DNA from 2 places in the Streptomyces sp. NPDC048257 genome. Region 2 is predicted to be linked to the other one. Evidence: predicted binding sites of a transcription regulator. Region 2 holds the regulator's gene; the other holds the start of a gene.

Region 1 (10,623 bases), on a different contig from region 2:
CGCCCCGCTGCTGCCCGTCCCCGCGGACGTGGCCTCCAAGCCCAGCCTGAACCCCGGCTTCACCAAGCTCGTGGACGCGGCCAACCTGGCCAAGGAGCTCGGCGTCACCGGCAAGCTCTACGTCAAGGACGACTCCGGCAACCCGACGCACTCCTTCAAGGACCGCGTCGTGGCCATCGCCGTCGAGGCCGCCCGCGCCTTCGGCTTCACCACCCTGTCCTGCTCCTCGACCGGCAACCTGGCCGGCGCCGTCGGCGCCGCGGCCGCCCGGGCCGGCTTCCGTTCCTGCGTGTTCATCCCGCACGACCTGGAGCAGGGCAAGGTCGTCATGGCCGGTGTGTACGGCGGCGACCTGGTCGGCATCGAGGGCAACTACGACGACGTCAACCGCTTCTGCTCCGAGCTCATCGGCGACCCGCTGGGCGAGGGCTGGGGCTTCGTCAACGTCAACCTGCGCCCGTACTACGGCGAGGGCTCCAAGACCCTGGCGTACGAGATCTGCGAGCAGCTCGGCTGGCAGCTGCCCGACCAGATCGTGATCCCGATCGCGTCCGGTTCGCAGCTGACGAAGATCGACAAGGGCCTGCAGGAGCTGATCAAGCTCGGCCTCGTCGAGGACAAGCCGTACAAGATCTTCGGTGCCCAGGCCGAGGGCTGTTCCCCGGTGTCGACCGCCTTCAAGGCCGGTCACGACGTGGTCCGTCCGCAGAAGCCGAACACCATCGCCAAGTCGCTGGCCATCGGCAACCCGGCGGACGGCCCGTACGTCCTGGACATCGCCCGCCGCACCGGTGGTTTCGTCGAGGACGTGACGGACGAGCAGGTCGTCGAGGCCATCAAGATCCTGGCGCAGACGGAGGGCATCTTCGCGGAGACCGCGGGCGGGGTGACCGTCGGTGTGACGAAGAAGCTCATCGAGAACGGGCAGCTCGACCCGACGCTGACCACCGTCGTCCTCAACACCGGTGACGGACTCAAGACCCTGGAGGCGGTGGCCGCGGAGAGCGGGCAGACCGCCACCATCCGCCCGAGCCTGGACGCGTTCCGCGCCGCCGGCCTGGCCTGATCTTCCTCCCTCTGCACCCGGAAAGGCAGTAGCGCCATGAGCGTCAACGTCCGCATCCCCACCATCCTGCGCACCTACACCGGCGGCGCCGCCGAGGTCCCGGCCGAGGGCGCGACCCTCGCCGAGGTCATCGAGTCCCTGGAGAAGAGCCACCCGGGCATCGCCGCGCGCGTCCTGGACGACCAGGGCAAGCTGCGCCGCTTCGTGAACGTGTACGTCAACGACGACGACGTGCGCTTCGAGGGCGGGCTGCAGGCGGCGACGCCGGACGGCGCCGGCGTTTCGATCATTCCGGCCGTCGCGGGCGGCTGCTGACTCCCCGGATCTCCGGGGTCACCGCCCAGGTGACACGCGCAAACCGAAATTGCCCCCTCCGCTAAAAGCGGAGGGGGCAATTCTGCTTGATTGGGCGCGGTAGGGTTGGGGAAGTCCCCTCCGCTGTTCTTGCCCCCTGCATATGAACGGGCCGCGCAAGGGTCGACATCGGGCCAACATGCGAGTGCGGTATGGGGCTTTGGCGAGATATGCCCGGCCCGAGTTGCCCGGGAGTATGGCAAATTTTCACTCTATTTCAATGTTTCTCGGTGTCCAGAATTCTCATCGGATTGACCTGTTGCAGACAGCATCCGCGCAGATACATTCAGCCTCGGTCGACGCGTTCCGACGCAAGTTCTGACCCGGGATCGCGAAGTGCGTTCCTGCGCAAGGGCCAGTAATAGGGGAGTTAGGCATGGCTCAGGGCACCGTCAAGTGGTTCAACGCGGAGAAGGGCTACGGCTTCATCGCGGTCGACGGTGGTGCGGATGTGTTCGTCCACTACAGCGCCATCCAGATGGACGGGTACCGCACCCTTGAAGAGGGTCAGCGGGTCGAGTTCGAGATCTCGCAGGGCCAGAAGGGTCCGCAGGCGGACATGGTCAAGCTCGCACTCGGCTAGTCCTGGCGCGATCGACCGCCGACGCGACGTGTTCATCGAAGACCTTGAACACCACGAGGGGCCCACATCCCGGACACGGGATGTGGGCCCCTCGTGCGTACGCCCCGGTAGTGGCGGCGCTTCTTCGAAGCCGCTTGCACTCTCGGGGGTCGAGTGCTAATCATTGGCGTTAGCACTCTCCTGGTGAGAGTGCTACTGAAACGAGGACCGGGTCGGTGAGGCCCGCAGGGTTCGGTGGGAAGGAACCGCCGGACTCGCAGGCCGTCCGTCGCGGGCGCGGGCGCGGTCCTGGGAGCAATCCACCGCTGTCCGGGAGGACCACTTCAGATGGCCAAGATCATTGCGTTCGACGAGGAGGCCCGCCGCGGCCTCGAGCGTGGGATGAACCAGCTCGCCGACGCCGTCAAGGTCACCCTTGGCCCCAAGGGTCGCAACGTCGTCCTTGAGAAGAAGTGGGGCGCCCCCACGATCACCAACGATGGTGTCTCCATCGCCAAGGAGATCGAGCTCGAGGACCCGTACGAGAAGATCGGCGCCGAGCTGGTCAAGGAAGTCGCCAAGAAGACGGACGACGTCGCCGGCGACGGTACGACCACGGCCACCGTCCTGGCCCAGGCGCTCGTCCGCGAGGGCCTGCGCAACGTGGCCGCCGGTGCCAACCCGATGGCCCTCAAGCGTGGTATCGAGAAGGCCGTCGAGGCCGTCTCCGCCGCCCTGCTCGCCCAGGCCAAGGATGTCGAGACCAAGGAGCAGATCGCTTCGACGGCCTCCATCTCCGCCGCCGACACCCAGATCGGCGAGCTCATCGCCGAGGCCATGGACAAGGTCGGCAAGGAAGGCGTCATCACCGTCGAGGAGTCCCAGACCTTCGGTCTGGAGCTGGAGCTCACCGAGGGCATGCGCTTCGACAAGGGCTACATCTCGGCGTACTTCGCCACCGACATGGAGCGCATGGAGTCGTCCCTCGACGACCCGTACATCCTGATCGTCAACTCCAAGATCGGCTCGGTCAAGGACCTGCTGCCGCTCCTGGAGAAGGTCATGCAGTCCGGCAAGCCGCTGCTGATCATCGCCGAGGACGTCGAGGGCGAGGCGCTCTCCACCCTCGTCGTCAACAAGATCCGCGGCACCTTCAAGTCCGTCGCCGTCAAGGCCCCGGGCTTCGGTGACCGCCGCAAGGCCATGCTCGGTGACATCGCCATCCTCACGGGCGGCACGGTCATCTCCGAGGAGGTCGGCCTCAAGCTGGAGAACGCCGGTCTCGACCTGCTCGGCCGCGCCCGCAAGGTCGTCATCACCAAGGACGAGACGACCATCGTCGACGGTGCCGGTGAGAGCGACCAGGTCCAGGGCCGCGTCAACCAGATCCGCGCCGAGATCGAGAACTCCGACTCGGACTACGACCGCGAGAAGCTCCAGGAGCGCCTCGCGAAGCTGGCCGGCGGCGTGGCCGTCATCAAGGCCGGCGCCGCGACCGAGGTCGAGCTCAAGGAGCGCAAGCACCGCATCGAGGACGCCGTTCGCAACGCGAAGGCGGCCGTCGAGGAGGGCATCGTCGCCGGTGGTGGCGTGGCCCTGCTGCAGGCCTCCGCGGTCTTCGAGAAGCTGGAGCTCGAGGGTGACGAGGCGACCGGCGCCAACGCCGTGAAGCTCGCGCTGGAGGCCCCGCTCAAGCAGATCGCCGTCAACGGTGGTCTCGAGGGTGGCGTCGTCGTCGAGAAGGTGCGCAACCTGCCGATCGGTCACGGCCTCAACGCCGCGACCGGCGAGTACGTCGACATGATCGCCGAGGGCATCATCGACCCGGCGAAGGTCACGCGCTCCGCGCTGCAGAACGCCGCGTCGATCGCCGCGCTGTTCCTGACGACCGAGGCCGTCATCGCCGACAAGCCCGAGAAGGCCGGTGCCCCCGCGGGCGGCGGCATGCCGGGTGGTGACATGGACTTCTGATCGACCCCGGCTCCGGCCACTGGTTGATCGGCTGTTCTCGAACGAGGGCGGCACCCCGACGGGGGTGCCGCCCTCGGGCGTTCGCGGCGGGCTCAGAAGCCAGTGGTGTCGATCGCGAAGCCGAACGGCTCGGGGACGTGCAGGGCCTTGCCGAAGGACACTGTCGTACGGGAGCGGTATCCGTGCGGGGAAGGCTCCCAGAAGCAGGTGATCTCCGAGTCCTGCATGTCGACGACCACATAGACCGGTACGAGCCGGCCGTACACGTGAACTCGCCGACGAGCGACAGGGCCGCGCCGTCCGCGTGCCGGCCCTCGCTCTCGAAGGCTGATTCGTCCGCCACGAAGAGGTCGGGCCCGTACGCGCGCTCCGCTGCCGAGAACCGGAAGAAGAAGGGCGCGATCTCCGCGATGTGCCCCTCGGGTGCGTGGGCCTGGAACTGTTCGCGCAGCGCACGCATGCGACGCAGATAGCGCAGCGTGGAAAACGGCGACACGATGATCTTCCCCCGGATGAGCTCGGCCTTGAAGCCGTCTGGCGTGTCCATCTCCTCGACGGTGCGCAGGAGCGTCTCGAAAGTCGGCGGTGCCGCCTGCTCTATCGGTGTGGCCCGTTCGCTCATGATCGTCACCGTTGTCCTCCCAGTGGCGTGCCGTGCACTGGGCGTGAGCCCCGTTCCAGGCTAGCGGCGCGTGGGCGGTCGCGCCCGGGTGCCGAGACGGAGCACCACCGATCGGGGGGCTTTGGTTGACTGGAGGCATGACCGACCTCTTCGTCAAGATCTGCGGGCTCAAGACCGTGCGGGACGTCGATGCCGCCGTGGCGGCCGGGGCGGATGCCGTGGGGTTCGTGTTCGCGCCCGGCAGCCCGCGTACGGTCGATGCCGCCACCGCGCGGGAGCTCGCCGCGCGGGTGCCGGACGGCGTGCTCACCGTCGGGGTGTTCCGGGGGCAGTCGGTGGCGGAGGTGCGCCGGTTCGCCGAGGAGAGCGGGGTGCGCGGCGTGCAGCTGCACGGCGAGGAGGGCCCCGAGGACTTCGCGGCGCTGCGCGCCGAGGGCCGGACCCTGCTGCGGGCCACCGCCGAGCACGTGAAGCGCTGCGGTGAGTACGGTGAGGACCTGCTGCTGCTGGACGCGCCCGACCCGGGCTCCGGCAAGCCGTGGAACTGGGGCTCGGCCGACTTCACCGCGCCGGACGGGCGCTGGCTGCTCGCGGGCGGGCTGACCCCGGGCAACGTACGGAAGGCGCTCGCGGCCACCGGGGCGTGGGGCGTGGACGTGTCCAGCGGGGTGGAGCGGGAGCGCGGCGTGAAGTCGCCGGAGCTGATCCGCGCCTTCATCGAGGCGGCCAGGAGCTAGCCCCTGGCCGGGTCGGTCGACGGCGGGCCGTCGGCGTACGCGGCTATCCGTCCGCCGGTGAACAGGGCGACGATCACGAAGGCCATGCGGCGGGTCCTGGCGAGGGCCATGAGGGCGGTCCTTAGCGGGTTCGGGGGAGCGGGCTGACCTCCATTACGCCCGGCGCGGGCGCCCGCGTCAGGGCGCGGACATTCGGGGCTTGACGGACCGGCGCACCGTGTGAGGCGCTGGTCACGGGCGGCAGCAGGGGCATCGGCCGCCCCGAGGACATCGCGGACGTCGTCGGCTTCCTCGCCTCCGGCGCCGCCCGCTGGGTGACGGGGCGTGTGGTCGACGCCACCGGCGGCGCCGCGCTCTGATCGACGAATCGTCCCGCGCCGCTCCGCGCCATGCCACCGCCGTGGCGGAGGGGTTCGCACGATCCGGAGGGGCCCCGGCGGGCGGTGTCGGCCGGTCGATAGGGTCCCCCTCGGGGGGATCATGAACATGAAACGACCGCAGCCCGCGCAGCTCTTGGGACACCTCGGGTTCGCCGCCATCGCCGGCCTCGCGGCGGTGACGGCCCTGTACCTGGCGCTCCTGGCGAAGCTGGTGTTCGTCGACGCCCCCGGCCGCATGTGCGGCATCGACAGCTGCCCGCGCGGTACGGGCACGCCGGCGCTCCTCGCCCCGCTGTGCGCCGCCGCCGCGTGGCTGCTGTGGCGCCGGCTGCGCAGCCGCGGTTACGGCCGCGCCCCCGTGCCCGCCCGGGTGCTGGCCGTCTGCGTGGCGCTGGCCGCGCTGTGGCCCGGCTGGCTGGGCTACGACGCGGCGCGCGGCCCTCAGCTGGACCTGTCCGGCTGGCAGGCGCCCGTGCATCCGGCGGCGACGCCGGTCGGCGTGTGGAAGACCGGGTCCGCAACGGTCGTACGGGCCCGCGAGGACGGCCTCGTGGCCTACGACGGCGAGGGCCGCAAGGGCTGGCGGCTGCCGGCACCGGAGCGCACGCCGCTCTGCGCGCTGAGCCGGACCACCCCGTCCGGCATAGGCCTCGCCATGTACGGGGAGAGCCCCGGCAGTTGCGGCTCGCAGGTCATCGCCGTGGACCTGGCGGACGGCCGGGCCCTGTGGACCCGCGACGCCGGCCGGGCACTGGCCGCCGGGGCGGGCCCGACCGCGGTCGTGGCGGACCGGGACGTGTGGGGCCTCGACCTGCGCACCGGCCACGCACAGTGGCGGGTCCCGGTCCCGGCCGACTGCACGGTCAAGGCGGTCGACGGGTCGGGGGAGCGCGCCCTGTACGTGGAGGAGTGCGGCGACCTGGCCCGGATCACGGCCGTCGACGCCCGTACGGGAACCCGCGCCTGGCAGAGCGCGCTGCCGACGGCGAGCCGGCTGCGCGAGGTGCGGGTGCTGTCCGCCACCCCGCCCGCCCTGCGCGTCACGGAGACGGCGGAGAGCGGCATGGACGCGGTGTTGCTGCTCGACGACGCGGGCCGCGTGCGGGGCTCCGTACCCGCCTCGGGTCCGGACGGGGACCTGCTGAGCGAGCCGTCCCCGGTCGTGAGCGGCGGCCTGCTGGTCACCCCGGTGAAGCAGGGGGAGGCAGGCGGGGTGTCCGCGTACTCCCTCACCGACGGCCGTCGCGTCTGGCACGCGGGCACCGGCGACGAGGAGATCCGCGGGCTGGCCCCGACCCGCCGGGGCGAGGTCGGCGTGGTGACCTCCGACCGCTGGTGGACGTACCTCTCCCGCCGCGGCCTGGCCGACGGCAGGCGCCGGGCGGAGCCCACGGTCCTGCGCGACCTGCCGCTGGGCCGGAACTTCGCCTTCTACCCCGGCCCGCCCGGCTCGTACGTCTTCGTCAACCTCGACCGGGACGGCGCCCTGCCGCCGACCTTCGACATCGACCCGGTTTCCGGCTGGTGACGGAGGCCGTCATGGTTGTCACCCGGCTCCGAATCCGGTGCCCCGGCCGTCCTCCTCGACGGACTCGACGTCGGGCATCGCCCGCAGCGCCCCGGCCTGCTCGGGGCTGAGCCGGGCGGAGAAGCCGTGCAGGACGGTGCGGTAGACGTAGACCGGGGTGGCACCGACCCGCCCCGCCACCTCGGCCGGGTCGCTGTCCTCCCGCACGGTGACGATGTAGGTGGCGCGGTCGGCGGCGGGGGCCGTGCGGTGCACGGGCTCCCGCACGGCGGCGGTGGCCGTGGACACGGGCAGGGCGGCGACGGCGGCCAGTACGGTGGCGGCCACGGGCAGGGCTCGGCTCACAGGGATGCGCATGGGGGGGAGGCCATCACGCGCGGCGGGGCCGGTCAACGACGCCGGCGGGTGTGGCGGGGGTACGGGCGGCGCACGGCCGTGCGCTCCCCGGGCTGGGGGCGGACCGTACGAGTGATCTTGCCGGGCCGGCCGCCGACCGCGCGGGCCGGAGCACGACCGGTACGGCACAGCAGGACCACCCTTCTGCCGCCGCGGGCAAGGTGCTGACGGTGGCGGCGTCCAACCAGTACGACGAGGAGAGCGACTTCTCCGACCACGGCACGTGCGTCCCCCTCTACGCCCCCGGCGAGGCCGCCGTCTCCGCGAGGCTCGGCGGCGGGAGCGTGGCCCTCGACGGGACGTCCCTGGTCGCGCCGCACGTGACCGGCGCCGCCGTCCTCTACGACGCTTCCCTCGTACGGGTATCCGAGCGCGGGATCGTCTCGCCCGTACGGGTGAACTTTCCCGGGCCCGTCCCGGAGGCCGGCATCCGCGCGGACGCCTGGGAATGACCCTTTCTGCAGGGTGCGGAAAGGGCGTTCCCGGGAGGTACCCGCCGCTGGGCCAGGCGGGGGCGGCAGCTCAAGTCCCCTCCGGACCACATCCGATGTAGAGGGGGGCCGCACCCGCGGAGGACTCCAGGTCGCGGGGGCGGCTCCCCCACGCCGATCTTCCAAGCACGTCAGGGAGCTCCTTTCATGCGTCTGCTCGCACGTCTGGCCACGGCCGTCCTCCTCACCGTCACCCCGGTCGCGGTCGGCACCGCCTCTGCCGCGGTCCCGGAGCCGACCCCGGCGCCGCTGCTCACGTCGTCCAACGCGATCCCCGGCCAGTACGTCATCACCCTGGACAAGTCCGCCTCGCCGGCGGGCATCGCTGCGGCGCTCGGCGTGAAGCCGAAGTTCACCTACACCTCGGCCCTGCACGGGTTCGCCGCGTCCCTCACGGCGGAGCAGCTGCGCATCGCCAGAGTGACGGCCGGCGTGAACTCGGTGGAGGAGGACGCGAAGGTGTCCACCCCGCCCACGCCGGTCACGCTGGGCGGGACCCGCTCGCCGGCCGCGTCCTGGGGCCTGGACCGGATCGACCAGAGGTACCTGCCGTTGGACAACAACTTCAGCGCCTACGGCAGCGGCCAGGGCGTGACCGCGTACATCCTCGACAGCGGCATCGACTACGCGCACACGGAGTTCGGCGGCCGGGCGCGGCTCGGCTTCGACGCGTTCGGAGGCAACGGATCGGACTGCAACGGCCACGGCACGCACGTCGCGGGCACGGTCGGCGGCGAGACGTACGGCGTGGCCCGGAAGGTCTCCCTGGTCAGCGTCCGCGTCCTCGGCTGTGACGGCACGGGCCCCTGGTCGGGGATCATCGCGGGCCTGGACTGGGTCGCCAACAACGCCCGGCAGCCCGCCGTCCTGAACGCCTCGCTGGGCGGCGACCGCTTCGCCTCGGTCAACAGCGCCACGAACGCGCTGTACGACCGCGGCGTGCTCCCGATCGTCGCGGCGGGCAACGCGAACCGTGACGCCTGCCGCGTCTCGCCGGCGTCCGCCAACCGTGCGTTCACGGTCGGCGCGACCAACCGCTGGGACGAGGAGACCGACTTCTCCAACTGGGGCGAGTGCCTGGAGATCTACGCCCCCGGCAAGGAGATCGTCTCCGCCCGCCTGGGTGGCGGCAACGTGGCCCTGGACGGCACGTCGATGGCTGCGCCGCACGTCGCCGGTGTGGCGGCCCTCTACAAGGCCGAGCACCCCAACGCGACGCCGGCCGAGGTCCAGGACTTCCTGGAGGACAAGTCCACGAAGGACGTCGTCCAGAACCTCAGCGACAACAGCCCGAACCGGCTGCTGTTCACCAACGCGCTCTGACCGAATCGACGAACTGGGCCCAGGCCTGCGCGTGGAACACCACGTGCGGGCCTTCGGGCTGCTTGGAGTCCCTGACAGGGACGAGGTTGGGGTGGCCGTCGGCGACTTCGAGGCACTCTGCGCCGTCGCCGCCGCTGTGGGTGGACTTCCGCCAGGTGGCCATCTCCACGCAGCTGCCCCCACTGCCGTCGCTGTAGCTGGACTTGTGCCAGATGGCCATCGACAGGTCGTAGTCAGGCTGCTGCTTCACGTTCGTACCCCTCCACTACGGACTCGATCAAGGCCAGGGATTGCGCGGGCGACAGCGCACTGGCCGTGAGGAGATCGTAGGTCAGGGAGTGCCGAGAGACCGTGGCTGGATCGTCGAACAGCTGGCCCGTTCCGTTGCCTTGAACGTAGGCGAGTGTCGGGCCATCGTCGGATGCCAGCAGCTGAAGTGAGCCGCCCATGGCGGCGTGGGCTCCCGCTCGGAACGGAATGACCTGGACGATGATCCGGTGGGACCTGATCAGTGCGGTGATGTGCTTCAAGGCCTCTGTCATCACCCCTGGACCTCCCACCTCGCAGCGCAGCACAGCCTCGCCGAACACGCACCACAACAATGGGGTTGTTGGCTCGGCGAGCAGTGTGGCACGGTCCAGTCGGTTCGTGACCAGCTCGTTGATCACCTGCTCCGGTGCCGTCGGCTGGTATGCGCGGCAGACAGCGCGCGCGTACGCCTCCGTCTGGAGCAATCCGGGGATGGTCAGTGGTGCGTACTCCCGGATGGCGTTCGCCCGAGCCTCCGCTTCGGCTGCCTCCGCGAAGTGGTCCGGGTATTTGGACTCGGCCGCCGCCCCGCAGTTGCGGACGAAGAAGCCGTCCGTTCCGAGGATCTCGTCGATCTGGCGGGCGAATTCGAGGTGCATCCGTCGGGTGCCCGCTTCGAGCTGGCCGATGAACGAGCCGCTGACGAAGAGGCGTTCGCCGAGTTCGGCCTGGCTCATGCTCGCGCGTTCGCGCGCGACGCGCAGTTCCGCGCCCAGAAGGGCGCGGGGTGAGGAGGAGGGATCGAGGTTCTTTCGGGGCATGGCAACTCCCTGAGCAACATGTGCGGTTGTTGCGGGGTCCGCCCTTGAAAGGCTAGTGAGCGCGTCGCCACTCTGTGTGAAGAAGTCGGATACTCAGAGTAGAAAGGTGACATGTCATGGTGC
Region 2 (10,623 bases):
GGGCCTGGCGCTCGAACTCGGCCGGGTCGGTGTAGCGCTGCGAGAAGTGCGTCAGCACCAGGTGCCGCACGCCCGCGTCCCGCGCCACCCGCGCCGCCTGGCCGGCGGTGAGGTGCCCGTGGTCGGTGGCCAGCCGTTCGTCCTCGTCGAGGAAGGTCGACTCGATCACCAGCATGTCGCAGCCCTCGGCGAGCGCGTCCACCCCGGGGCAGAGCCGGGTGTCCATGACGAACGCGAACCGCTGCCCGGGCCGGGGCTCGCTGACCTCGTCGAGGGTGACCGCGCCGAGCCGGCCCTCGCGCTGGATCCGGCCCACGTCCGGCCCCTTGATCCCGTGCCGCGCCAGCAGCTCGGGCACCATGCGGCGCCCGTCGGGCTCCGTGATCCGGTAGCCGAAGGACTCCACGGGGTGCGAGAGCAGCCGGGCCTCCAGGACGTACGAGGACCCCTGTGCGAGCGTGCCGTCCGCGGCGACCGGTTCCTCGCGGAGCGGGACGGTCTCCCGGTAGGCCGTGGCGTACCGCAGCCGGTCGAAGAACTTCTGCCCCGAGGCCGGGTAGTGCGCGGTGACGGGGTGCGGGACCTGGTCGAGGTTGATCCGCTGGATCACCCCGGCGAGGCCGAGGCTGTGGTCACCGTGGAAGTGGGTGATGCAGATCCGGTTGATGTCGTGCGCGGCCACCCCGGCGCGCAGCATCTGGCGCTGGGTGCCCTCGCCCGGGTCGAAGAGGATGCCCTCGCCGTCCCAGCGCAGCAGGTAGCCGTTGTGGTTGCGGTGGCGGGTGGGCACCTGACTGGCGGTGCCCAGCACCACGAACTCTCGTACGGACACGTGCTAGCCGGGGGGCCACTGGAGGCCGCGGCCGCCGAGGACGTGCGCGTGGGCGTGGAAGACGGTCTGACCGGCGCCGGAGCCGGTGTTGAACACGACCCGGTAGCCGTGGTCGACGATCTTCTCGTCGAGGGCGACCTGGCCCGCCTCGCGCAGTATGTCGGCGGCAACGGCCGGCTCGGCCGCGGCGAGCGAGGCCCCGTCGGCGTAGTGCACCTTGGGGATGACGAGCACGTGCGTGGGCGCCTGCGGGTTGATGTCCCGGAAGGCGACCGTGGTCTCGGTCTCCCGGACCACGGTCGCGGGGATCTGCCCCGCGACGATCTTGCAGAACAGGCAGTCTGCCTGCGGTTCCCCGGCCATTGCTCAGCCTCCCGTGACGGTGATCGGTCCGGGCATCGTATCCAGCCGGACGCCGCCGCGGGCCGCGAGCCGGCGAACCCCGCCCGGCCGCGCCCCGGGGCGCGGTCCGTCAGGACCAGCGGCCCGTGCGGGCCAGCAGGACCGCGATCGCCGCCGTCCCGGCCGTGGAGGTCCGCAGGACACTGCGGCCCAGGCGGTAGGGGTGGGCCCCCGCCGCGGCGAAGACCGCCAGCTCCTCCGGGGAGACGCCCCCTTCCGGGCCGACCACCAGGACCACGGAGCCCGCGGCGGGCAGCTCGGCCGTGGCCAGGGCCCCGGAGGGGGTGTCACGGTCCTCGTGCAGGACCATCGCCAGGTCGGCGCCGGCCAGCAGCGCCGCCACCTGCTTGGTCGACATGGCCTCGGCCACCTCCGGGAAGCGGACCCGGCGCGACTGCTTGCCCGCCTCCCGGGCCGTGGCCCGCCACTTGGCCAGGGACTTGGCCCCGCGGTCGCCGCGCCACTGCGTGATGCAGCGCGAGGCCTGCCAGGGCACGATCGCGTCCACCCCGGTCTCGGTCATCGTCTCGACGGCCAGCTCGCCCCGGTCCCCCTTGGGGAGGGCCTGGACCACCGTGATGCGGACCTCCGGCTCCGGCTCCTCCGCGATGGTGTGCAGGTCCATGACGACCAGCCGGTCCTTGCCCTCGGCGGCCTTGACCACGCCCTCGGCCCAGTGACCGCGCCCGTCCGTGAGGACCACGTCCTCACCCGCGTTCAGCCGCTTCACTGACACCGCGTGCCGGCCCTCCGGGCCGTCCAGGACGAACTCCGGCCCCGTGGGGACCTCTTCCACCACGAACACCGGGGCGGTCATGACGCACTCCTCATCTGCATTGCCTTCAACGTGCTCTGCGCCTGGGCCAGTTCGGCCGCCAGCACCTCCACCAGCTCCCCCGCCGGCAGCGGTCGCGCCAGCCGGTGCCCCTGGCCCGCCCACAGCGCCATGCCCTGCGGGTCCCCGGCCGCGGCGGCGGCCTTGCGCAGCCCCGACGTCAGGTGGTGGACCTGCGGGTACGCGGCCGGGGCGTACGGCCCGTGCTCGCGCATGAAGCGGTTCACCAGCACCCGCGCCGGCCGCCCGGAGAAGGCCCGGGTCAGCTCGGTGCGGACGAACAGCGGGTCCGTCAGCGCCTTCTTGTGCACCGGGTCAGCCCCGGACTCCGGGCAGGCCAGGAAGGCCGTACCGAGCTGCGCCGCCTCCGCGCCGGCCGCCAGCAGGGCCGCGATCTGCGAGCCCCGCATGAGACCGCCCGCCGCGATGATCGGGAGCGCCACGGCCTCCCGTACCTGGCCCACCAGGGCGAGCAGCCCCACGGCCGCCGTGCCGTCGATCTGCGGGTCGTCCCGGTGGGTGCCCTGGTGGCCGCCGGCCTCGGCGCCCTGGACGCAGACCGCGTCGGCTCCTCGGTGCTGGGCGGTGCGGGCCTCGTCGACCGAGGTCACCGTGACGACGGTGTACGTACCGGCCTTGCGCAGGGCGGCGAGGGCCGCCGAGGCCGGACAGCCGAAGGTGAACGAGACCACCGGGACCGGGTCTTCGAGGAGGATGGCGAGCTTGGCGTCGTAGCCGTCGTCGCTGGTGCCGATGATGTCCTCCTCGGCGAGCGAGATCTCGTACCAGCTCGCCTCCCCGGCGAGCTGCCCGCGGTACGCCTCCACGGCGGCCGGATCGACGTAACCGGTCTGCGGCATGAAGAGGTTGACGCCGAAGCGGCGCCGGGTGAGCGCGCGCACCTGATTGATCTCCTGGTACATCCCGTCGGCGGTCTTGTAGCCGCCGGCCAGGAACCCCAGTCCGCCCGCCTCGCACACGGCAGCGGCGAGCGCAGGACAGGAGGCGCCGCCCGCCATGGGAGCCTGCACGATCGGGTACGGGGAGAGACCGTTCGGTGCGCTGGACATGGACTGCATCGTGCCACGTCCCGAGCGGGCGGCCGAATCATGGCATTCGCCTGGCATAGTCCGCTTCCCGACCGGCTTTCGGCCCCCCGCGCGGACCGTGCGACGAGCCCGGCCGGGGAATCCCCAGGCCGGGCTCGTGGCGGTGGTTTCCCGTCGGTCAGCGACCGTTGAACGCGTCCTTCAGACGGCTGAACAGGCCCTGCTGACCCGGCGCGAACTGGCCCATCGGCCGCTCCTCGCCGCGCAGTTTGGCCAGCTGGCGGAGCAGGTCCTCCTGCTGGGCGTCCAGCTTGCCCGGGGTGGTGACCTCGACGTGGACGATCAGGTCGCCGCGTCCGCCACCGCGCAGGTGGGTGACGCCGCGCCCGTGCAGCGGGATCGCCTGGCCGGACCCGGTGCCGGGCCGGATGTCGATCTCTTCCAGCCCGTCCAGCGTCTCCAGCGGGCACTTGGTGCCCAGCGCGGCCGCCGTCATCGGGATGGTCACCGTGCAGTGCAGATCGTCCCCGCGCCGCTGGAAGGTCGGGTGCGCCAGCTCGTGGATCTCCACGTACAGGTCACCGGCGGGGCCGCCGCCGGGGCCGACCTCGCCCTCGCCCGCGAGCTGGATCCGGGTGCCGTTCTCGACACCGGCCGGGATCTTGACCGTGAGGCTGCGACGGGAGCGGACCCGGCCGTCGCCCGCGCACTCGTGGCACGGGGTCGGGACCACGGTGCCGAATCCCTGACACTGCGGGCAGGGGCGCGAGGTCATGACCTGGCCCAGGAAGGACCGGGTGACCTGCGAGACCTCACCGCGGCCGCGGCACATGTCACATGTCTGCGCCGAGGTACCGGGAGCAGCGCCCTCGCCGGAGCAGGTGTTGCAGACCACGGCCGTGTCGACCTGGATGTCCTTGGTCGTCCCGAAGGCCGCCTCGTCCAGCTCCAGGTCCAGGCGGATCATGGCGTCCTGGCCGCGCCTGGTCCGCGAGCGCGGGCCGCGCTGCGAGGCCTGGCCGAAGAAGGCGTCCATGATGTCGGAGAAGTTGCCGAAGCCACCCGCCCCGAATCCGCCCGCTCCGCCGCCGCCGCCCGAGGAGGACAGCGGGTCGCCGCCGAGGTCGTAGACCTGCTTCTTCTGCGGGTCCGAGAGGACCTCGTAGGCGGCGTTGATCTCCTTGAAACGCTCTTGCGTCTTGGGATCGGGGTTCACATCCGGGTGCAGCTCGCGCGCAAGCCGCCGGAATGCCTTCTTGATCTCGTCCTGCGATGCGTCGCGGCGCACGCCGAGAACGGCGTAGTAGTCCGTGGCCACTTACGACTCCGCCAGGATCTGTCCGACGTAACGTGCCACTGCGCGTACCGCTCCCATCGTTCCGGGGTAGTCCATGCGGGTCGGTCCGACCACGCCGAGTTTGGCGACTGCTTCGCCGCCCGAACCGTAACCGACCGAGACGACCGACGTGGAGTTCAGTCCCTCGTAGGCGTTCTCATGCCCGATCCGTACGGCCATTCCCGACTCGTTGGCCTCGCCCAGCAGCTTGAGGAGCACGACCTGCTCCTCCAGCGCCTCGAGCACCGGCCTGATCGTCAGGGGAAAATCATGTCCGAAGCGCGTGAGATTGGCGGTACCGCCGATCATCAGCCGCTCCTCGGCCTCCTCGACCAGCGTCTCGAGGAGGGTCGCGAGCACGGTGGAGACCGTGCCGCGGTCCTCCGCCTCGAAGGATTCCGGGAGGTCCTGCACCAGCGGGGGCACATCGGTGAAGCGCCGCCCGACGACCCGGCTGTTGAGCCGGGCCCGCAGGTCCGCGAGCGAGGTCTCCCCGAAGGGGCCCGGGCAGTCGATGAGCCGCTGCTCGACGCGTCCGGTGTCCGTGATCAGTACGAGCATCAGGCGCGCGGGAGCGAGCGAGAGCAGCTCCACGTGCCGGACGGTCGACCGGGTCAGGCTCGGGTACTGGACGACGGCGACCTGCCGGGTGAGCTGCGCGAGCAGCCGCACCGTACGGCCGACCACGTCGTCGAGGTCGACGGCGCCGTCGAGGAAGTTCTGGATGGCCCGGCGCTCGGGCGACGACAGCGGTTTGACCCCCGCCAGCTTGTCGACGAAGAGCCGGTAGCCCTTGTCGGTGGGGATCCGGCCGGCGCTGGTGTGGGGCTGGGCGATGTAGCCCTCGTCCTCCAGCACGGCCATGTCGTTGCGCACGGTGGCGGGCGAGACGCCGAGCCGGTGCCGCTCGGTGAGCGCCTTGGAGCCGACCGGCTCCTCCGTCCCGACGTAGTCCTGGACGATGGCGCGCAGCACTTCGAGTCTGCGTTCGCTGAGCATCGCGCGCACACCTCCAGCTGTGGTCCGTTGCCGTGTTCTGACGTGTTCGTTGGCACTCTGATCGTTCGAGTGCCAGAGAACCCCCGCTCAGTGTACGGCCGGGCGGTAAGCCCCTGGCAAGGGAGGCCCGCCAGGGTAGCGTCGCCGTATGGACGTGCGCTGGGAAGAGTGCGGCTGGGAACGGCTGACCGGACGGGCCGGCCGGCGGCGGCTGCCGGTGTGGGACTGCACCGTGGGGCTGGTGGTGGGCGAGGATTCGGTCCTCCTGATCGACCCCGGGTCGTGTCTGCGCGAGGGCGCGCAGGTACGGGCCGAGGCGGAGCGGCTGACGGGCCGGCGCGTGACCCATATCGCATTCACACACGGTCATTTCGATCACGTGCTGGGCGGGGCCGCCTTCGCCGGGGCCGAGGTGTTCGGTGCGGTCGGGCTGGCCTCGCTGCTGTCGGCGGAACGCGAGGACCTGCGCGGGGACGCGGTCCGGCACGGGCTCGCGGAGGCGGAAGCGGCGGAGGCGGTGGACCTGCTGGTGCTGCCCCGGCACGAGGTGTCGGGCGAGTGGACGCTGGAACTGGGCGGCGTACAGGTGCTGCTGGCCAATGTGGGGCCCGGGCACACCGGGCACGACCTGGCCGTCTTCGTGCCGGGCGAGCGCGAGGTGGTCTTCTGCGGGGACCTGGTCGAGGAGTCGGGCGAGCCCTTGGCGGGCCCGGACGCCACCCCCGGGCAGTGGCCCGCAGCCCTGGACCGGCTGCTGTCGCTGGGCGGGGACGACGCGCTGTACGTGCCGGGTCACGGAGAGGTGGTCGGGGCGGAGTTCGTCCGTGCGCAACGCGCCACACTGGCGGCCCGTTTCGGCGTGTCGGGGGCGTGACGCGCGCGGCTCTCCTACTGTCGGCCGGATGCGCGAGTACTCCCCCGACCTGACCCCGCAGTGGAAGCGACCCAAGGCCGTGCCGGAGGTGGCGGCGGACCCCGACCTCGTGGTCGAGGTGGCCGGTACGGACTTCTGCGGCGCGGTGGTGGCCTGCGAGGCGGGCACGGTGACCCTGGAGGACCGCTTCGGCAAGCGGCGGGTGTTCCCGATGGAGCCGCGGGGGTTCCTGCTGGACGGCGAGGTGGTCACCCTGGTCCGGCCCGCACGCAGGCCCTCCGGGCCGCTCCTGACGGCCTCGGGCTCGCTGGCCGTCCCCGGGGCGCGGGCGCGGGTGGCGCGGGCGGGCCGGATCTACGTCGAGGGCCGGCACGACGCGGAGCTGGTGGAGCGGGTCTGGGGTGACGACCTGCGGATCGAGGGCGTCGTGGTCGAGTACCTGGAGGGCATCGACGACCTCCCGGCCGTCGTGGCGGACTTCGCCCCGGCCCCGGACGCCCGCCTGGGGGTCCTGGTGGACCACCTGGTGCCGGGCTCGAAGGAATCCCGCATCGCGGCGTCCGTGACCTCGCCGGACGTCCTGATCGTGGGCCACCCGTACGTGGACGTCTGGCAGGCGGTGAAACCGTCCGCGCTGGGCATCCCCGCCTGGCCGGTGGTCCCGCCCGGCCAGGACTGGAAGACGGGCATCTGCCGGGCCCTGGGCTGGCCTGAGAACACCGGCGCCGCCTGGCAGCACATCCTGTCCCGCGTGACCTCCTACCGCGACCTGGAACCCACCCTCCTGGGCGCGGTGGAACACCTCATCGACCACGTGACGACATGACCAGCACCCACCCAGGCAGCCCCGCCGGCGCCTGAGGCGCTCTCTCAGCCCCGCCGGCGCCTGAGGCGCTCTCTCAGCCCCGCCGGCGTTTGAGGCGCGGGGGTCCGGGGGCAGCGCCCCCGGCAACGGCGCCGCAGGGCTAGTCCACCAGGTCCCGCACCACCGCGTCGGCCAGCAACCGCCCCCGCAGGGTCAGCACGGCCCGCCCCGCCTCGTACGGCCCCGGGTCCAGCAACCCGTCCGCCAGCGCCCGCCGCGACGCCTCCAGCCCGGCCGCAGCGAGCAGCGACAGCGGCACGCCGTCCACCAGCCGAAGCTCCAGCAGGATCCGCTCCACCCGCCGGTCCTCCTCCGCCAGGAGCTCCCGTCCCGCCCCCGGCGACCGCCCCTCCGCCAGCGCAGCGGCATACGCGCCCGGATGCTTCACGTTCCACCACCGCACCCCGCCCACGTGCGAGTGCGCGCCCGGTCCCGCCCCCCACCAGTCGGCCCCGCGCCAGTACAGCTCGTTGTGCAGGCAGCGCCCGGCCTCCGAGGTGGCCCAGTTGGAGACCTCGTACCAGGAGTAGCCGGCCTCGGCCATGACCGCGTCCGCGATCAGGTACCGGTCGGCGTGCACGTCGTCGTCCGTCATCGGGACCTCGCCCCGGCGGATCCGCCGCGCCAGCTGCGTGCCCTCCTCCACGATCAGCGCGTAGGCGCTGATGTGGTCCGGCCCGGCTCCCAGCGCCGCCGCCAGCGTCGCGCGCCAGTCCTCGTCCGACTCGCCCGGGGTCCCGTAGATCAGGTCGAGGTTGACGTGCTCGAAGCCCGCCGCCCGCGCCTCCGCGACGCACGCCTCGGGGCGCCCCGGCGTGTGGGTGCGGTCCAGCACCTTCAGGACGTGCTGCTTGGCGCTCTGCATGCCGAAGGAGACCCGGTTGAAGCCCCCGGCGCGCAGCTCGGCCAGGTACCGCGGGTCCACCGACTCCGGGTTGGCCTCCGTGGTGATCTCGGCGTCCTCGGCGAGGCCGAACTCGTCCCGGATCGCCGCGAGCATGCGTACGAGGTCGGCGGCGGGCAGCAGGGTGGGCGTGCCGCCGCCGACGAAGACGGTCCGGACCTGCCGCGGGTCGTCCCCGAGGACCTTGCGCGCCAGCCTGACCTCGTCGATCAGGGTGTCGGCGTAGTTCTCCCGGGAGGCGAGCACACCGCCGGTGCCCCGCAGCTCGGTGGCCGTGTAGGTGTTGAAGTCGCAGTACCCGCAGCGCGTGGCGCAGTACGGGACGTGCAGGTAGAAACCGAGCGGCCGCTCCCCCGCGCCCGCCAGGGCATGCGACGGCAGCGCGCCGTCTTCGGGCATGGGTTCACCGTCGGGGAGTGCGGAAGGCATACCCCCATCATCCCGCACGAAAAAAGCCCCGCCGGCGTTTGAGGCGCGGGGTGCGGGGCGCAGCCCCGGGAGCGGCTCGCGGCCGACACCCGGGGCCGCCCGGAAAGGGCGGGGTCCGCGGGGCGGTCCACCGCCCCGCCCCGCCGAGCCCGCGGCAGGCGCTACGCCTCGCGGGACCCCTCGTACATCTCCTCGATCAGGTGCTTGAACTCACGCTCGACCACCGGCCGCTTCAGCTTCAGGCTGGGCGTGAGGTCCCCGTGCTCGACGTCGAGGTCGCGCGGCAGCAGCCGGAACTTCTTGACCGTCTGCCAGCGCTGCAGGCCCTCGTTGAGGGTCTGTACGTACGTCTCGATCAGGCGGCTGGTCTCCGGCGCCGCCAGGACCTGCTGGTACGTCTTGCCCTCCAGCCCGTTCTCGGCCGCCCAGACCAGGATCGACGGCTCGTCGAGCGCGATCAGCGCCGAGCAGAAGTTCCGGTCGGCGCCGTGCACGACGATCGTCGACACGTACGGGCAGATCGCCTTGAACTGGCCCTCGATCTCCGCCGGGGCGACGTACTTGCCGCCCGAGGTCTTGATCAGGTCCTTCTTGCGGTCGGTGATGCGCAGGTAGCCGTCGGCGGACAGCTCGCCGATGTCGCCGGTGTGCAGCCAGCCGTCGGACTCCAGGACCTCGGCGGTCTTGTCCGGCTGCCCGTGGTAGCCCTGCATGATGCCGGGGCCGCGCAGCAGCACCTCGCCGTCGTCGGCGATGCGGACCTCGGTGCCGGGGAGCGGCTTGCCGACCGTGCCGGTGCGGTAGGCCTCGCCCGGGTTGACGAAGGAGGCGGCGCTGGACTCGGTCAGGCCGTAGCCCTCCAGGATGTGGACGCCGGCGCCGGAGAAGAAGAAGCCGATCTCGGGAGCCAGGGCGGAGGCGCCGGAGACGGCGGCGCGCAGCTTTCCGCCGAAGGCCTCGCGGAGCTTGGAGTAGACGAGCGCGTCGGCGATCTTGTGCTTGGTGGTCAGGCCGAACGGGGCGGTCGCCTGGCCGGTGCGCCGGAAGTTGTCCTGCGTGACCTTGGCGTACTCGCGGGCGACGCCGACCGACCACTGGAAGATCTTGTACTTGGCTCCGCCGGCGGCCCGGGCCTTGGCGGCCACGCCGTTGTAGACCTTCTCGAAGATGCGCGGGACGGCGGCCATGTACGTCGGCTGCACGATCGCCAGATTGTCGATGATCTTGTCGATCCGGCCGTCGACGGCGGTCACGTGCCCGGCCTCGATCTGCCCGGAGGTCAGCACCTTGCCGAAGACGTGGGCCAGCGGCAGCCACAGGTACTGGACGTCCTCCTTGCCGATCAGCCCGGTGGCGACCATGGCCTTGGCCATGTACGACCAGTTGTCGTGCGGGAGGCGGACGCCCTTGGGGCGGCCGGTCGTGCCGGAGGTGTAGATGAGGGTGGCGAGCTGCTCCGGCGTGATGGCCGCGATCCGCTCCTTGACCGCCTCGGGGTGCTTGGCGAGGTACTCCCTGCCGCGCACCTCCAGCTCGGCCAGGGAGAGCACCCAGCCCTCGGGGTCTCCTTCGGCGGCGACCGCGTCGGCGGTGTCCAGGACCACGACGTGGGCGAGCTTCGGCAGGTCGGCGCGGTGCTCGCGCGCCTTCGCCAGCTGCTTCGCGTCCTCGGCGATGAGCACCCGGCTCTCGGAGTCGGAGAGGATGAACGCCGACTCGTCCGCGTTGGTGCTGGGGTAGATCGTGGTGACCGCGCCACCGGCGCACATCACGCCGAGGTCGGAGAGGATCCACTCGACCCGGGTGTTGGAGGCGAGTGCGACGCGCTCCTCGGTGTTCAGGCCGAGGGCGATCAGCCCGGCCGCGATGGCGAATACCCGCTCGGCCGCCTGGGCCCAGCTGAGTGATTTCCAGTCGTCGGCGCCGCCCTGACCGCCGGCCGCGGGCACCGGGTACCGGTAGGCCTCGTCGTTCGGCGTCGCTGCGACGCGCTCAAGGAAGAGCACCGCCACGGTGGGCGGGCGGTTCTCGAGATAGGTCTGTGTGTCGCTCACGACATCCTCCGGACCGATCCACGCGGTAGTGCGTGGGCGTGGGG

Evidence for each region. The regulator HrcA, encoded in region 2, represses chaperone genes, less so after heat shock. The targets are predictions, from matches to a motif close to TTNGCACTCNGNNNNNCNGAGTGCNAA.
Region 1: the regulator HrcA is predicted to act here: its motif matches at 2,173-2,199, upstream of groL (chaperonin GroEL).

What each region holds. Positions count from the first base shown of each region.
Region 1 covers NZ_JBICZI010000016.1:63,313-73,935, reverse strand. Annotated here, with positions in the region: gene thrC (threonine synthase) at 1-1,066, shown strand, start outside; gene ACGFZK_RS26185 (MoaD/ThiS family protein) at 1,103-1,381, shown strand; gene ACGFZK_RS26180 (cold-shock protein) at 1,797-2,003, shown strand; gene groL (chaperonin GroEL) at 2,331-3,953, shown strand; gene ACGFZK_RS26170 (hypothetical protein) at 4,046-4,219, opposite strand; gene ACGFZK_RS26165 (phosphoribosylanthranilate isomerase) at 4,713-5,312, shown strand; partial or broken gene ACGFZK_RS26160 (3-oxoacyl-ACP reductase) at 5,564-5,671, shown strand; gene ACGFZK_RS26155 (PQQ-binding-like beta-propeller repeat protein) at 5,799-7,220, shown strand; gene ACGFZK_RS26150 (protease inhibitor I9 family protein) at 7,239-7,577, opposite strand; gene ACGFZK_RS26145 (S8 family serine peptidase) at 7,628-8,068, shown strand; gene ACGFZK_RS26140 (S8 family peptidase) at 8,255-9,430, shown strand; gene ACGFZK_RS26135 (DUF397 domain-containing protein) at 9,414-9,680, opposite strand; gene ACGFZK_RS26130 (Scr1 family TA system antitoxin-like transcriptional regulator) at 9,664-10,500, opposite strand; gene ACGFZK_RS26125 (hypothetical protein) at 10,617-10,623, shown strand, end outside.
Region 2 covers NZ_JBICZI010000032.1:5,266-15,888, forward strand. Annotated here, with positions in the region: gene ACGFZK_RS34435 (ribonuclease Z) at 1-832, opposite strand, end outside; gene ACGFZK_RS34440 (histidine triad nucleotide-binding protein) at 836-1,195, opposite strand; gene ACGFZK_RS34445 (16S rRNA (uracil(1498)-N(3))-methyltransferase) at 1,305-2,051, opposite strand; gene ACGFZK_RS34450 (nitronate monooxygenase) at 2,048-3,139, opposite strand; gene dnaJ (molecular chaperone DnaJ) at 3,297-4,436, opposite strand; gene hrcA (heat-inducible transcriptional repressor HrcA) at 4,437-5,453, opposite strand; gene ACGFZK_RS34465 (MBL fold metallo-hydrolase) at 5,602-6,327, shown strand; gene ACGFZK_RS34470 (DUF3097 domain-containing protein) at 6,356-7,153, shown strand; gene hemW (radical SAM family heme chaperone HemW) at 7,293-8,525, opposite strand; gene ACGFZK_RS34480 (AMP-dependent synthetase/ligase) at 8,687-10,579, opposite strand.